Regions from separate parts of the Streptomyces sp. NPDC101776 genome, predicted to be linked through region 2. Evidence: riboswitches for the same ligand, from Rfam matches in the RefSeq annotation. Region 2 holds a riboswitch; the other holds the start of a gene.
What was found. Region 2 has a riboswitch for cyclic di-AMP ahead of ACIRRY_RS34470 (transglycosylase family protein). Riboswitches for the same ligand answer to the same signal wherever they lie in the genome.
Positions count from the first base shown of each region.

Region 1: linked by a shared signal. The riboswitch ahead of ACIRRY_RS15205 (M23 family metallopeptidase) and the one ahead of ACIRRY_RS34470 (transglycosylase family protein) in region 2 are both predicted to bind cyclic di-AMP.

Region 1 is NZ_JBIWMV010000004.1:19,717-26,417, forward strand. It holds gene ACIRRY_RS15195 (PrsW family intramembrane metalloprotease) at 1-928, shown strand, start outside; gene ACIRRY_RS15200 (aldo/keto reductase) at 942-1,886, opposite strand; gene ACIRRY_RS15205 (M23 family metallopeptidase) at 1,934-2,941, opposite strand; cyclic di-AMP (ydaO/yuaA leader) riboswitch at 2,953-3,109, opposite strand; gene ACIRRY_RS15210 (PP2C family protein-serine/threonine phosphatase) at 3,343-4,491, opposite strand; tRNA gene ACIRRY_RS15215 (tRNA-Met) at 4,645-4,718, opposite strand; gene ACIRRY_RS15220 (alginate lyase family protein) at 4,771-5,976, opposite strand; gene ACIRRY_RS15225 (dihydrofolate reductase family protein) at 6,079-6,701, opposite strand, start outside.
Region 2 is NZ_JBIWMV010000014.1:182,888-189,588, forward strand. It holds gene ACIRRY_RS34460 (cytochrome P450) at 1-753, shown strand, start outside; gene ACIRRY_RS34465 (transglycosylase family protein) at 955-1,938, shown strand; cyclic di-AMP (ydaO/yuaA leader) riboswitch at 2,132-2,304, shown strand; gene ACIRRY_RS34470 (transglycosylase family protein) at 2,314-3,018, shown strand; gene eno (phosphopyruvate hydratase) at 3,311-4,597, shown strand; gene ACIRRY_RS34480 (septum formation initiator family protein) at 4,705-5,181, shown strand; gene ACIRRY_RS34485 (DUF501 domain-containing protein) at 5,217-5,855, shown strand; gene ACIRRY_RS34490 (exopolyphosphatase) at 5,852-6,701, shown strand, end outside.

The DNA.
Region 1 (6,701 bases), on a different contig from region 2:
GACCAGCGCGGACACTCTCGGCGCGACCGTCATAGCCCCGATCGTCGAGGAATCGGCGAAGGCGGCAGCCGTGCTGCTCGTCTTTCTCTTCCGCAGACGGGACTTCACCGGGATCGTCGACGGAGTGGTGATAGCCGGGGTCACCGCCACCGGCTTCGCGTTCACCGAGAACATCCTCTACCTCGGCACCGCCTTCGGCACCGACCAGCTCACCGGCGACCGCGGCTTCGCCTCCGTCACCGCGGCGACCTTCTTCGTGCGCATCGTCATGTCCCCCTTCGCGCACCCCCTGTTCACCGTCCTCACCGGCATCGGCTTCGGCATCGCCGCGCTCTCCCCGGACCGCCACCACGTCCGGCGCGTCCTGGTCCCCCTGACCGGCCTGCTCCTCGCGATGGGCATGCACGCGATGTGGAACGGCTCCTCGACCTTCGGCCAGTACGGCTTCTTCGAGGTCTACGGCGTCTTCATGGTCCCCTCGTTCGGTCTGCTGACCTGGCTGGCGGTCTGGACCCGGCAGCGCGAACTGCGCACCGTACGCGAGGAGTTGCCCGTCTATGTCTACGCGGGCTGGCTGACCCCGGCCGAACCGTTCGTGCTCGGCTCGATGAAGGCACGGCGGCTGGCCCGCGAGTACGCCCGCCACCGCCTCGGCCGCCCGGCGGGCCGCTCGGTGGCCCAGTACGAGGCGTACGCGACCACCCTGGCGGTCCTGCGGCACCGGGCCGCGCGAGGCCGCACCGGCGCCGAATTCGTCGTACGGGAAAGGGAGTTGCTGCACGAGCTGTGGCTGCGCCGGGAGGTGGCGCGGCCGGCGCTGGACTACGCGGCGCGGCGGACGGCGCCTCCGGTGCCGGTGGTGGTGCCGCCGTGGCCGCCGGTGTACGGGTCGTACGGGACTTCCCTGTACAACCCGTACCGGTCCTGACGGCCCTCAGGTCTCAGGCAGAGGCGTCCGTCAGCTTCGCGATCTCCGCGTCCGTCAGCTCCAGTTCGGCCACGCCCAGCAGCGCGGGGAGCTGGTCGACCGTGCGGGCGGAGGCGATCGGGGCCGCGACCGTGGGCTGGGCGGCGAGCCAGGCGAGGGCGACCGTCGCCACGGGCGCCTCGTGGGCCTGGGCGACCTCGTCCAGGGCGCTCAACACCCGCCGGCCGCGCTCCGATTCGAGGTACTGCGCCGCGCGACCCGCCCGCGGGCTGTCCACGGTCGTACCGGGGCGGTACTTGCCGGTGAGGAAGCCGGCCGCCAGCGAGAAGTACGGCAGGGCGGAGAGGCCGCCGCGTTCGGCGACGTCCCGCAGCTCGCCCTCGTAGGTGTCGCGGGAGACCAGGTTGTAGTGGGGCTGGATCGCGACATAGCGCGCCAAGCCCTCGCGGTCGGAGAAGTCGAGGGACGCCTGAAGGCGCTCCGGGGAGATGTTGGAGGCGGCGATGTGCCGCACCTTGCCCGCCTTCACCAGCTCGTCGAGCGCGCCGACGATCTCCTCGACCGGCACCTCGACCTGGTCGAAGTGCGGGTAGTAGAGGTCGATGTAGTCGGTGCCCAGGCGGCTCAGCGAGGCGTCGGCCGCGGCCTTGATGTTGACGGCGGACAGGCCCGGGTACTCGGGGTGCTGGCTGACCTTGGTGGCGATGACGACGTCGGAGCGGTTGCCGCGGGCCTTGACCCACTTGCCGATGACGGTCTCGGACTCACCGCCCTTGTTGCCCTCGACCCACGCCGTGTACGAGTCGGCGGTGTCGACGAAGTTGCCGCCCGCGGCGGTGTAGGCGTCCAGCACGGCGAAGGAGGTCGCCTCGTCGGCGGTCCAGCCGAAGACGTTGCCGCCGAGGTTCAGCGGGAAGATCTCCAGATCGGAACGGCCCAGCTTGCGAAGAGAAGTCATGCTCTACGACAACAGCCGGGCCGGAACCGGATATTCCAACAGCCGGGTCAGGGGTTGAGGCCCTTGCTGCGCAGCCAGGGCGCCGGGTCGCTCGCGGTGGCCGCGCCGTTGATGTGGACCTCCAGGTGGAGGTGCGGCCCGGTCACGTTGCCGGTGGCGCCCACGCGGCCGATGACGTCGCCGGTGGCGACCTTCTGCCCGACGCTGACGTTGATCGAGGACTGGTGGCAGAACCACAGCTCGGTGCCGTCGTCGAGGGTGAGGATCGTGCGGTAGCCGTAGGAACCGGCCCAGCCCGCCTCGGTGACCGTGCCGCTGTGGATGGCCTTGATCAGCGTGCCGGTGGGCGCGGCGAAGTCGAGTCCGGTGTGGTAGCCGGAGGACCACATCGAGCCGGCCTGGCCGAAGGTGCCGGTGATCGTGTACGAGACGACCGGAAGCGTGTACTGCTTCGCCAGCGCGGCGAGCTTCACGGCCTCGGCCTTCTTCTTGGCGGCGGCCTCCGCGGCCTTCTTCGCGTCGGCGGCCTTCTTCGCGGCGTCCTTCTCGGCCTTGGCGGCAGCCGCGTCGACCTGCTTGGCGACGGCGGCCTCGGCGGCGGCCTTCGACTTGCCGTCGACCTGGAGCTGCTGGAGCTCGGCCTGCTCCATGATCCGGTTGCGCAGCAGCTCACCCGCGTCCGGGGCGCCCTTGGCGGCCTCGGTGGTGGTCACGCCGACGCTGCTGAGCGCGGTCGCGGAGCCCTTGGGGGTGCTGGAGGAGTCGTCCAGCAGATGGCCCACGGAGGGCAGGTCCGGAATGGAGATGGAGACCGGCGGCTTGCCGGTGTTGGCGCTGGCCATACCGCCGGCGCTGACGGCGGCTATGACACCGACGCCCAGGACGGTGGAGCTGCGGGCGAATCCTCCGCCACCACGCTGCTTGGCGACACGGTGCTTGCCGCGGTTGGGAAGGACGGACTCCGCGCTGGGATTCCACTCCTCCCAGGGGCCCTCGTCGGGGCGGTAACCGCCGTAGACGACAGGGGCTTCAGGGGCAGCCTGGTTGGACGCCACGTGGGCGTGCTCCTTTCCTTCCTTCTCGCCTACCGGGTTAGCTGACGGGTTCGGAGCAGGAAGGTCTCCTACGCGCGTCAACCTGCCGTGTTGCCACGGCTGTCGACGAGCGATTCACCCCAAGGGATGGTTCCCCGGTTCCCTTGCGGGATTCGGCGCGTGCGCGCGGAGCTGTCTCTTGTGACGGCTGGGACGACCGCGCTGCGTTATCGAACGTTAATAGACACAGGCATCCCTTTCCAAGCCGTTCCGCTTGATCATTAACCTTTCCTTGCTGGACGAACGGCCCACCACCGGCGAAAAACGGGCGAGTTGGCCAAGTCTCAGAATTCCCACAGGTATTGACGGGATGTCAGTTGTTATGCGGAGGGCGGTCGGCCGATCACCACCCGTGACAACGGTCATGGATGGCGTACGGCGATCATCGCCATGTCGTCCGTCATCCAGCCCCCGGAGTAGCGGCGCACCTCCTTGGCGAGGATGTCGAGCAGCGCCTCGGGGCTGCGGAAGGTCCGGCCGGCCAGCCGCTCGCCGGGGTCGTAGAAGACACCGCGGGCGTCGCGCGCCTCGGACAGCCCGTCGGTGTACACCAGCAGCGTGGCCCCGCCCGGGAACGCGAACTCCTCGGCGCGGTCCGGCCAGACCCCCAACTCGCCCATTCCCAGGGGCAGTGCGGGCTCCTTGACGAGCAACGTGCCCACGGTGCCGTCCTCGTGCAGGAGCAGCGGCGGCGGGTGCCCGCGGTCGACGATCCGTACGACGCCGTCGCCGTGCGGGAGTTCGGCGAGGACGGCCGTGGTGAACCCCTCGAACGCGTCGAGCCCGTCCCGCCGGGTGCCCTCGCGCGTCAGCGCCCGCTCCAGCCGCTCGGCGACCGCCTCCAGGGTGGCCTCCTGCTCGGCGGCCTCCCGGAACGCACCGATCACCACGGCCACGGCGGCGACCGCGCCCATGCCCTTGCCGCGCACGTCGCCGACGACCAGCCGCACGCCGTGCGGGGTGTCCTGCACCGCGTACAGGTCGCCGCCGATGAACGCGCCCTCCTGCGCCGCCTCGTATCGTGCCGCGATCGCGAACCCGCCGATCCGCTCGGCCGGTTCGGGCAGTACGGCCCGCTGGGCGGCCTCGGCGATCTCGCGCGCGGAGGCGAGCTGTTCGCTGCTGCGGCGGACCAGGAGGTTGATCAGGACCGCGAGGACGGCGACCGTCGCCACAGTGGCCGCCTCGGTGACCGCGTCCATGTGGAAGACGATGCCGAGCCTGAGGTGGACCACGAGACCGACGAGGAAGGCGGCCAGGCCGGTGAGCACGGTGCCGCGCCGCGAGTAGAGCGGGGCGGCGACGAGCGGGGCGGCGGTGAAGAACGGGGCCGCCGTGAAGTTCTGCGGGGTGAAGTAGTCGTAGCAGGCGCCGACGACCAGCAGCAGCGGGGGCAGGCGGCGGACGAAGGCGAGGGTGCGGGGGTTCGGGATCCGGCGTCCCTCGTCGAGGACGGGACCGAGGCCCGGGTCGGGCACGGGATCGCCGAGGAGGCGCCCACCGGCTCGCACGTACGGACCCTCCTCCACGCGTCCAGTTTTTCCCGGTGGCGGGAGGGCGGCGAGCGGGGCGGGCCAATCGGGGCGGGAGAAACACCAGGGAGGACAGCGGGCAGAAACACCAAGGGCCGGAATCCATTTCTGGATTCCGGCCCTTGGCCTTAGTAGCGGGGACAGGATTTGAACCTGCGACCTCTGGGTTATGAGCCCAGCGAGCTACCGAGCTGCTCCACCCCGCGCCGTTGTGATTGCAACTATACGCCATCCGCGGGGTCCGAAGTCACACGGGTTTCAGTCGGCGGTGTTCCCGGCGTGCGTGAGGGTCTCCCAGGAGACGAAGAGGTCGTCGCTGCCGGCCGGCCTGCTCTGCTCGGCGAGCTTGTGCGCGGCGGGCACCTTCTCGCCGAGCCGGCCCTCCAGGTGGTTGAGGGCGACCTCCAGGTCGGGCCCCATGTTCCGGTCGACCTTGCCGCCGCACAGCCAGGCGGGCGCGGGCTCGCCGAGCTGGTAGCGGGCGTGCAGGTCGAGGGCCGCCTTGAGCCGGTCCTTGACCCCGTCGTAGAGGTCGACGCCCTGGTGCCAGGCGGTCTCGGCGATGTGGGCGGAGGCCGCGAGCGAGTAGCCGACGTGCTTGAAGTTGCGGCAGGTCTCCTGGGCGACGCCGTCCTTGAAGGTGGTCTGCTTGAACCAGTACGTCGTCAGCTTCTGCGGGGTGGTGAGCTTCGACCCGACCGGGGCGAGCGGCACCTTGCCGTCCTTGGCCAGGTAGAAGTAAGCGGGCACGCGGTCGCGGAAGCGCTTGACGGCGGCGTCGAAGGCCTTGTGGTCGTCGAGGAAGACGGCGATGCCGATCGCCGCGTCGGTCATCGCGAGGTCCCAGTTGCCGTTGTAGTCGGGAAGGTTCTTGGTGACTTCCGGCTCGTAGGCGGTACGCAGCATCGTCCCGAACCGCTCGACCCGGTCAGCCGGCCACCCGGCACCCGGCGCGTACCGCACGATCTCCGCCGCCCGCGCCCAGGTCGAACCGGCCCACGCGGTCTGCAGCCCGGCGTCGTCGGAGGTGTGCTCCTTCATCTTCGCCGACCAGTCGTCCATGATCTCCCGCGCCTTGAGCGCGTGGTGCTGCTTCCCGGTGATGCTGAACAGCAGGGCCTGCGTGTACGCCGCGATCGCGTCCTCGCGCTCCTCGACGCACCCGTGCGCGGCCTTGCCGTTCCAGGGGCAGTCGACGTCCGCGACCGGCTTCGCCGTGTACTTGTACGACCCGTACTTGCTGTCCCGCATCCCGAAGTACGCCTTCAGCCAGGGCTGCTTCCCGGCGGCCACGTTCTGCCGTACGGCGTCCAACTGCCCCTTGCTGACCAGGACTCCGGGGTGCGTGAACGCCGCGTCGGCGGGCAGGGCCCGCGCCATGGTCCGGGTACCGGTGTCCGCCGCCCCGCACGAGGCGAGAAGCCCTACGACCACGGTCGCGCCCAGCACCGCGACTGCCCTCATGTCCTACCTCCGCCTTGTCCGCACCGGTTCAGTGCGAGCGTGACCCGGTGAGCGGTGGTGCGCAGGATCTGATGGGCCGGTCGTGCGTCCACAGGGTGTGGATCAACCGAGCAGATGCCCGTTCGGCGCCTTCGCCCGCTCCTCGTACTCCGGGAGTACGACCACGGAGACCCCCTGCGCGGCCAGCGCACCGCTCCCGTCCGCGTGAGCCACGAACGTGTCCGGCTCGCGCCAGGCGGTCACCACCCGGCGTACGCCCGCGTCGAGGATCAGGCGGGCGCAGGGCTTGGGGCGGGAGGCGCGGTGGGTGCAGGGTTCGAGGCTGGTGTAGACCGTGGCGGTGGGGAGGCGGGGGTCGGCCGGGTCGAGCTTGGCCAGGGCCGCCTCCTCCGCGTGGACCACCGGGTCGCCGGCCTCGCGGGAGTGGCCCCGGGCGAGTTCCGTGCCGTCCTCGGCCACCACCACCGCGCCGACGCTGAACGCCGTCTCCGAGGGCGGGCAGTCGGCGGCCAGGTCGCAGGCGAGGGCGAGCCAGTGGTGGTCGGCGGCGGCGGGGAGGTCGCCGGTGCCGGGGGCGGTGGGTGCGTAGCGGATGAGGACGACGTCCTCGATGGGGCGGGTTTCGAGGAGGCGGAGACGGCCTGCCTGGTACGTGCCCGGGCCGAAGAGGCGCGGGGCGTCCGGGGTGCCCACGAAGAGGGGGGACACGACGAGTTGGAGTTCGT
Region 2 (6,701 bases):
ATCCGTCATGGCGGCGGCCCGCGCGGCGGGGTCGCCCGGTCCGTCAAGAAGATGCGCGGCTATCTCGCCGAACTCATCCACCGCAAGCGCGAGGCCCTCCCCGACACCCCGGACCCGCTCCCCGACGAGGACCTCATCTCCGGTCTCATCCGCGCCTCCGACCAGGGCGAGCACCTCACCGAGAACGAGGCCGCGGCGATGGCCTTCATCCTGCTCTTCGCCGGCTTCGAGACGACTGTCAACCTCATCGGCAACGGCACGTACGCCCTCCTCACCCACCCCGAGCAGCGCGCCCGCCTGGAGAAGTCCCTGGCCGCGGGGGAGCACGGCCTCCTGGAGACCGGCGTGGAGGAACTCCTGCGCTACGACGGCCCGGTGGAGCTCGCCACCTGGCGCTTCGCCACCCGCCCGCTCACCCTCGGCGGGCAGGACATCGCGGCCGGCGACCCCGTGCTCGTCGTGCTGGCCGCCGCGGACCGAGATCCGGAGCGGTTCGCCGACCCCGACGTCCTCGATCTCGGGCGGCGTGACAATCAACACCTCGGCTACGGCCACGGCATCCACTACTGCCTCGGCGCCCCGCTCGCCCGACTGGAGGGCCAGACCGCGCTCGCCACCCTCCTCACCCGCCTCCCCGACCTGCAACTCGCCGCGGACCCGGCCGACTTGCGCTGGCGCGGTGGCCTCATCATGCGCGGACTGCGCACCCTGCCCGTGGAGTTCACCCCCCGAGCGGCCACTCCAACTCCCTAGAACCAGCCCCAGATCAGGACCCAACGGGTCATCTCGCCACGTAAACCCAAACATGACAGTTCTTCAACTCTGTGATCTTCACGTGATCTGCGTGGCATTAACTTGTGACAAGTGATCGACTGCGGCTACGTTCACGTACCAGCGCGGCGCCCCGCACCACCCGTCGCGCGATCCCCCCGCCGTCACGCGAAAGGCCTCCGCATGCTCTCCGGGAACGGTCGTCACCGTCGCCCCCGTCAGGCTCCGGCTCTCCTCGTCGCGGCCGGGGTGACCGGCTCCGCCATCGCCATTCCACTCCTCGGCGCCGCCGCCGCGAACGCGGCCGACGGCACCACCTGGGACAAGGTCGCCGAGTGCGAGAGCGGCGGCTCCTGGAGCGAGAACGACGGCAACGGCTATTACGGCGGGCTCCAGATGTCCCAGGACGAGTGGGACAAGTACGGCGGCCTCGACTACGCCCCGAGCGCCGACCTGGCCAGCCGCTCCCAGCAGATAGCCGTCGCCGAGAAGGTCCTCGACGACAAGGGCACCTCCGCCTGGACCACCTGTGCGCTGATCGCCGGCCTCACCACGGACTCGGGTTCGACGAACGTCGACACCGGCCTCGCGAGCGACTCGCCGTCGGCCGGCGCGACGGACCCCTCCGACTCCGGATCCGGCTCGGGTTCGTCGGACTCGTCGGCTTCCTCCGGGTTGTCCGACTCCGGCACCACGGACTCGACTTCATCTGATTCATCCGATTCGTCCGCCGGCTCCGGTGATGACTCGTCGAGCAGTCCCTCGCCCACCGCGACGGACAACCCCGCCAAGTCCGACAAGTCCACCACTCCTTCGACCGGCAACAGCTCGGTCGCCACCTCTCCAAAACTCGACGAATCGGACAACTCGGCCCAGGCGGTGGGCAAGTCGAGCCTCGTCGACACCGGTGCGCTCGACGATTCCACGAGTGACGCGAGTGAGGCGAGTGGCGGCAAGCATCGCGGGGCGAGTGCCGAGGAGAGCGTGACGGCGCAGACGTACACCGTCCGCGCCGGCGACTCCCTCGCGTCGATCGCGAACTCCCTTGGCTTCGACGGCGGATGGCGCGCGCTCTACGACGAGAACAAAAAGGTGATAGGCGCCGATCCGACCCAGATCGCCGCCGGTCAGACCTTGGACGTCGGTACGGAAGCGGACGAAAAGTAGCAAGAGAACAGCGGGAGTTCGCGTCACGCTTCGCGCTGAATGTCCGCTTTGGTGAAAGTGTGGGATGAGTCTCAGAAGCCCTGATCGTCTTTGAAATCCCGTGGGTTCCCTGTCTACGGTCGAGGCCGCTCGTCACCACGAGCCCCGGCTGCCGCACACGCCGAGTCCTGCCAGCGGCCTCCGGGAACAGTCGTCGCGTCAAGCGCCGTAGGCAGGAGCGGGGGACCCAAGGTAAGTGCCGGGCCCGGGAGTCGAGAGACACCGGAACCGGCTTGGGGTTAAGTCGCGCACCGAGAGGTGTGCGGCCGGGCAACTCACACGGCCCGAACCCGACAGCTCACCTCGTAGGCGTCGGTGAGGGGATTGGGATCTTCCATGCTGTTTTCCAGCAAGGGCAAGCACCGCCGTCCGACAGTTCTTCAGCGGTCTACCCGCGTCGCCACGCTCGCCGGCGTGACCGGTGTCGCCATCGCCGCCCCGCTCATGGCGACCGGCAGCGCCTCCGCCGCCACCGCCTCCGAGTGGGACACGGTCGCCAGCTGCGAGTCCGGCGGCAACTGGTCCATCAATACCGGCAACGGCTACTACGGCGGTCTGCAGTTCTCCGCCTCGACGTGGGCCGCGTACGGCGGCACCGCCTACGCCTCCACCGCGAACCAGGCCTCCAAGTCCCAGCAGATAGCCGTGGCCGAGAAGGTTCTCGCGGCCCAGGGCAAGGGTGCCTGGCCCACCTGCGGCACCGGCCTGTCGGGCGCCGCCTACTCCGGCGGCAGCAGCTCCTCCAGCTCCTCGAACAGCAGCAGCTCGTCGAGCAAGAGCACCACCGAGCGCTCCACCACCGACACCACCGCCTCCCGCTCCGCCGAGCGCCCGGCCGCCAAGAAGACCGTCACCACCCCGACCGGCACGAAGGTCAAGAAGGGTGACGGCGAGTACAAGGTCGTCAAGGGCGACACCCTCAGCTCCATCGCCGAGAAGCACAAGGTGAAGGGCGGCTGGCAGCAGCTGTTCAAGCTGAACAAGAGCATCATCGACGACGCCGACTTCATCTACCCGGGTCAGCAGCTCCACCTTAAGTAGCACTCAGCTGAACCACAGCGCCCTCACATCCGTGGACCGCACCATGGAGACCTCGTGAGGGTCACCCCCGTCCCCCACGGGCTCCCCGCTCCGGTGCGTGTTCCCCCGTACGCACCGGAGCGGGGCTTTTTGTGTCCCCTTCAGGGAACCTTTTTGTTCCGTTCGGAAACAATTTACTCTCGGTTCTGTCCATCAGGCGGCCGACCGGATGGCCAATCGCCCCGAGCCGGTTAGGCTCGTCTCGCAGAGCCGCTGCGGTGTTGCCGTAGCCGCGTCAGACCCCAAGAAGGAGATGCTCGTGCCGTCCATCGACGTCGTCGTAGCCCGGGAAATCCTGGACTCCCGAGGCAACCCCACGGTCGAGGTCGAGGTCGGCCTCGACGACGGCAGCACGGGTCGTGCCGCCGTTCCGTCCGGCGCCTCCACGGGCGCCTTCGAAGCCATCGAACTGCGTGACGGCGACCCCAACCGCTACGGCGGCAAGGGTGTCGAGAAGGCCGTACTCGCCGTCATCGAGCAGATCGGCCCGGAGCTCGTCGGCTACGACGCCACCGAGCAGCGCCTGATCGACCAGGCGATGTTCGACCTGGACGCCACCGACAACAAGGGCTCGCTCGGCGCCAACGCCATCCTCGGCGTCTCCCTCGCCGTCGCGCACGCCGCGTCCGAGGCCAGCGACCTGCCCCTCTTCCGCTACCTCGGCGGTCCGAACGCGCACCTGCTGCCCGTTCCGATGATGAACATCCTCAACGGCGGCTCGCACGCCGACTCGAACGTGGACATCCAGGAGTTCATGATCGCCCCGATCGGCGCGGAGTCCTTCTCCGAGGCGCTGCGCTGGGGCGCCGAGGTCTACCACACCCTCAAGAAGGTGCTGAAGACCAAGGGCCTGTCCACCGGCCTCGGCGACGAGGGCGGCTTCGCCCCGAACCTGGAGTCCAACCGCGCCGCCCTCGACCTCATCATCGAGGCCATCAAGCAGGCCGGTTACATCCCCGGCGAGCAGATCGGGCTCGCGCTCGACGTCGCCGCGTCCGAGTTCTACAAGGACGGCAAGTACGAGTTCGAGGGCAAGTCCCGCTCGGCCGCCGAGATGACCGAGTACTACGAGGAGCTCGTGGCGGCCTACCCGCTCGTCTCCATCGAGGACCCGCTGTACGAGGACGACTGGGCCGGCTGGAAGGTCATCACCGACCGCATCGGCGACAAGGTCCAGATCGTCGGCGACGACCTCTTCGTCACCAACCCCGAGCGCCTCGCCCGCGGCATCGAGGAGGGCACCGCGAACGCCCTGCTCGTCAAGGTGAACCAGATCGGCTCGCTGACCGAGACCCTGGACGCCGTCGAGATGGCCCAGCGCAACGGCTTCAAGTGCATGATGTCCCACCGCTCCGGCGAGACCGAGGACACCACCATCGCCGACCTCGCCGTCGCGGTGAACTGCGGCCAGATCAAGACCGGCGCCCCGGCCCGCTCGGACCGCGTCGCCAAGTACAACCAGCTCCTGCGCATCGAGGAGATCCTCGACGACGCGGCGGAGTACGCGGGCCGCAGCGCCTTCCCGCGCTTCAAGGGCTGAGACCCAGGGTTCCACCGGGTCAATCCTTAGCCAGTCGTACGTACGTCCCCGCACCCGGTCCCGTACCGTGTACGGGGACGTACGCACGTGTGAAGGGGAGGCGGGACATGGCCGTGAAGGACCGGGACCGGTTCTCCACCGCGACCAGGCTCAAGCTGCTCGGCGAGCAGACGGCGGCCCGTGTCTACCGCTCCCAGACCAAGCGGCAGGCCCGCCGCTCCCGGCTCACCGGCCGGGCGGCCCTCCTCGCCCTGGTGCTGTGCTCGCTGATCGTGGCGCTGGCGTACCCGATAAGGCAGTACGTCTCCCAGCGCGCCGAGATCTCCGACCTGGAGCGGCAGCAGGACCAGGCCCGGCAGCGCGTCGAGCAGCTCCGCGACCTCAAGGCACGCTGGCAGGACGACGCGTACGCGGAACAGCAGATCCGGCAGCGGCTGCACTATGTGATGCCCGGGGAGACGGGCTACATCGTGATCGACCCGGACGCGGCGAAGCAGTCACGCGCCGAACTGGGCGCCGCCGACCGCCCCTGGTACGCGAACGTGTGGGACGGCGTCGACAAGTCCGACGCCTCCGACCGGTGAACCGACAGACACTTCAGAGAGACTTTCGTACAGGCATGCAAACGCCCCCGCCGCCCACCCCGCGCACCGAGCCCACCGACGCCGACGTCGCGGCCTTCCAGCAGCAACTCGGGCGCCCGCCGCGCGGGTTGCGCGCGATCGCGCACCGTTGCCCGTGCGGACAGCCGGACGTGGTGGAGACGGCCCCCCGCCTCCCCGACGGCACGCCCTTCCCGACGACGTACTACCTCACGTGCCCGCGCGCCGCCTCGGCGATCGGCACGTTGGAGGCGAACGGCGTGATGAAGGAGATGACGGCCCGTCTGGAGACGGACCCCGAACTGGCCGCCGCGTACCGCGCCGCCCACGAGGACTACATCGCCCGCCGGGACGCCATCGAGGTCCTGGAGGGCTTCCCGAGCGCGGGCGGCATGCCGGACCGGGTGAAGTGCCTGCACGTACTGGTCGGCCACTCGCTGGCCGCCGGCCCGGGAGTCAACCCGCTGGGCGACGAGGCCCTCGCGATGCTGCCGGAGTGGTGGGCGAAGGGCCCGTGCGTGTCCGTGCCCGGGGTGCCGCCGACCGGCGAGGGCTGGGAGACCGTGACGTCCGAGGACGGCAACGGCTACTTCTCGTTCAAGCCGGTCGAGAAGCCCGTCGAGGAGCCCTCCGAGTCGAAGGGGGACGACCAGTGACCCGGGTCGCCGCCATCGACTGCGGTACGAACTCGATCCGCCTCCTCGTCGCCGACGTCACCCCTGCGACCGGTGAACTCGTCGACCTGGACCGGCGGATGACGATCGTCCGGCTCGGCCAGGGCGTGGACAGGACCGGCCGGCTGGCCCCCGAAGCACTGGAGCGCACCTTCGCGGCCTGCCGCGACTACGCGGCGATCATCAAGGAACTCGGCGCCGAACGCCTCCGCTTCGTCGCCACGTCCGCCTCCCGCGACGCCTCGAACCGCGAGGACTTCGTCCGCGGTGTCCTGGACATCCTGGGCGTCGAGCCGGAGGTGATCACCGGCGACGAGGAGGCGGAACTCTCCTTCACCGGCGCGACAAAGGAACTCACGGGCCGAGACGACCTCGCCTTCGCGAAGCCCTACCTGGTCGTGGACATCGGCGGCGGCTCGACGGAGTTCGTCGTCGGCGACGACCAGGTCCGCGCCGCCCGTTCCGTGGACATCGGCTGCGTCCGCATGACCGAGCGGCACCTCGTCCAGGACGGCAAGGTCACCGACCCGCCCACCCCGGACCAGATCGCGGCCATGCGCGCCGACATCGAGGCCGCCCTCGACCTCGCCGAACAGACGGTCCCGCTCCGCGAGGCCCGCACCCTGGTGGGCCTGGCCGGCTCGGTCACCACGATCTCCGCGATCGCCCAGAACCTCCCCGAGTACGACACGGAGGCCATCCACCACTCCCGTGTCCCCTACGACCGGGTCCGCGAGATCACCGACTCCCTCCTTCACTCCACCCACGCCGAACGCGCCGCGATCCCCTCCATGCACCCGGGCCGCGTCGACGTCATCGGCGCGGGCG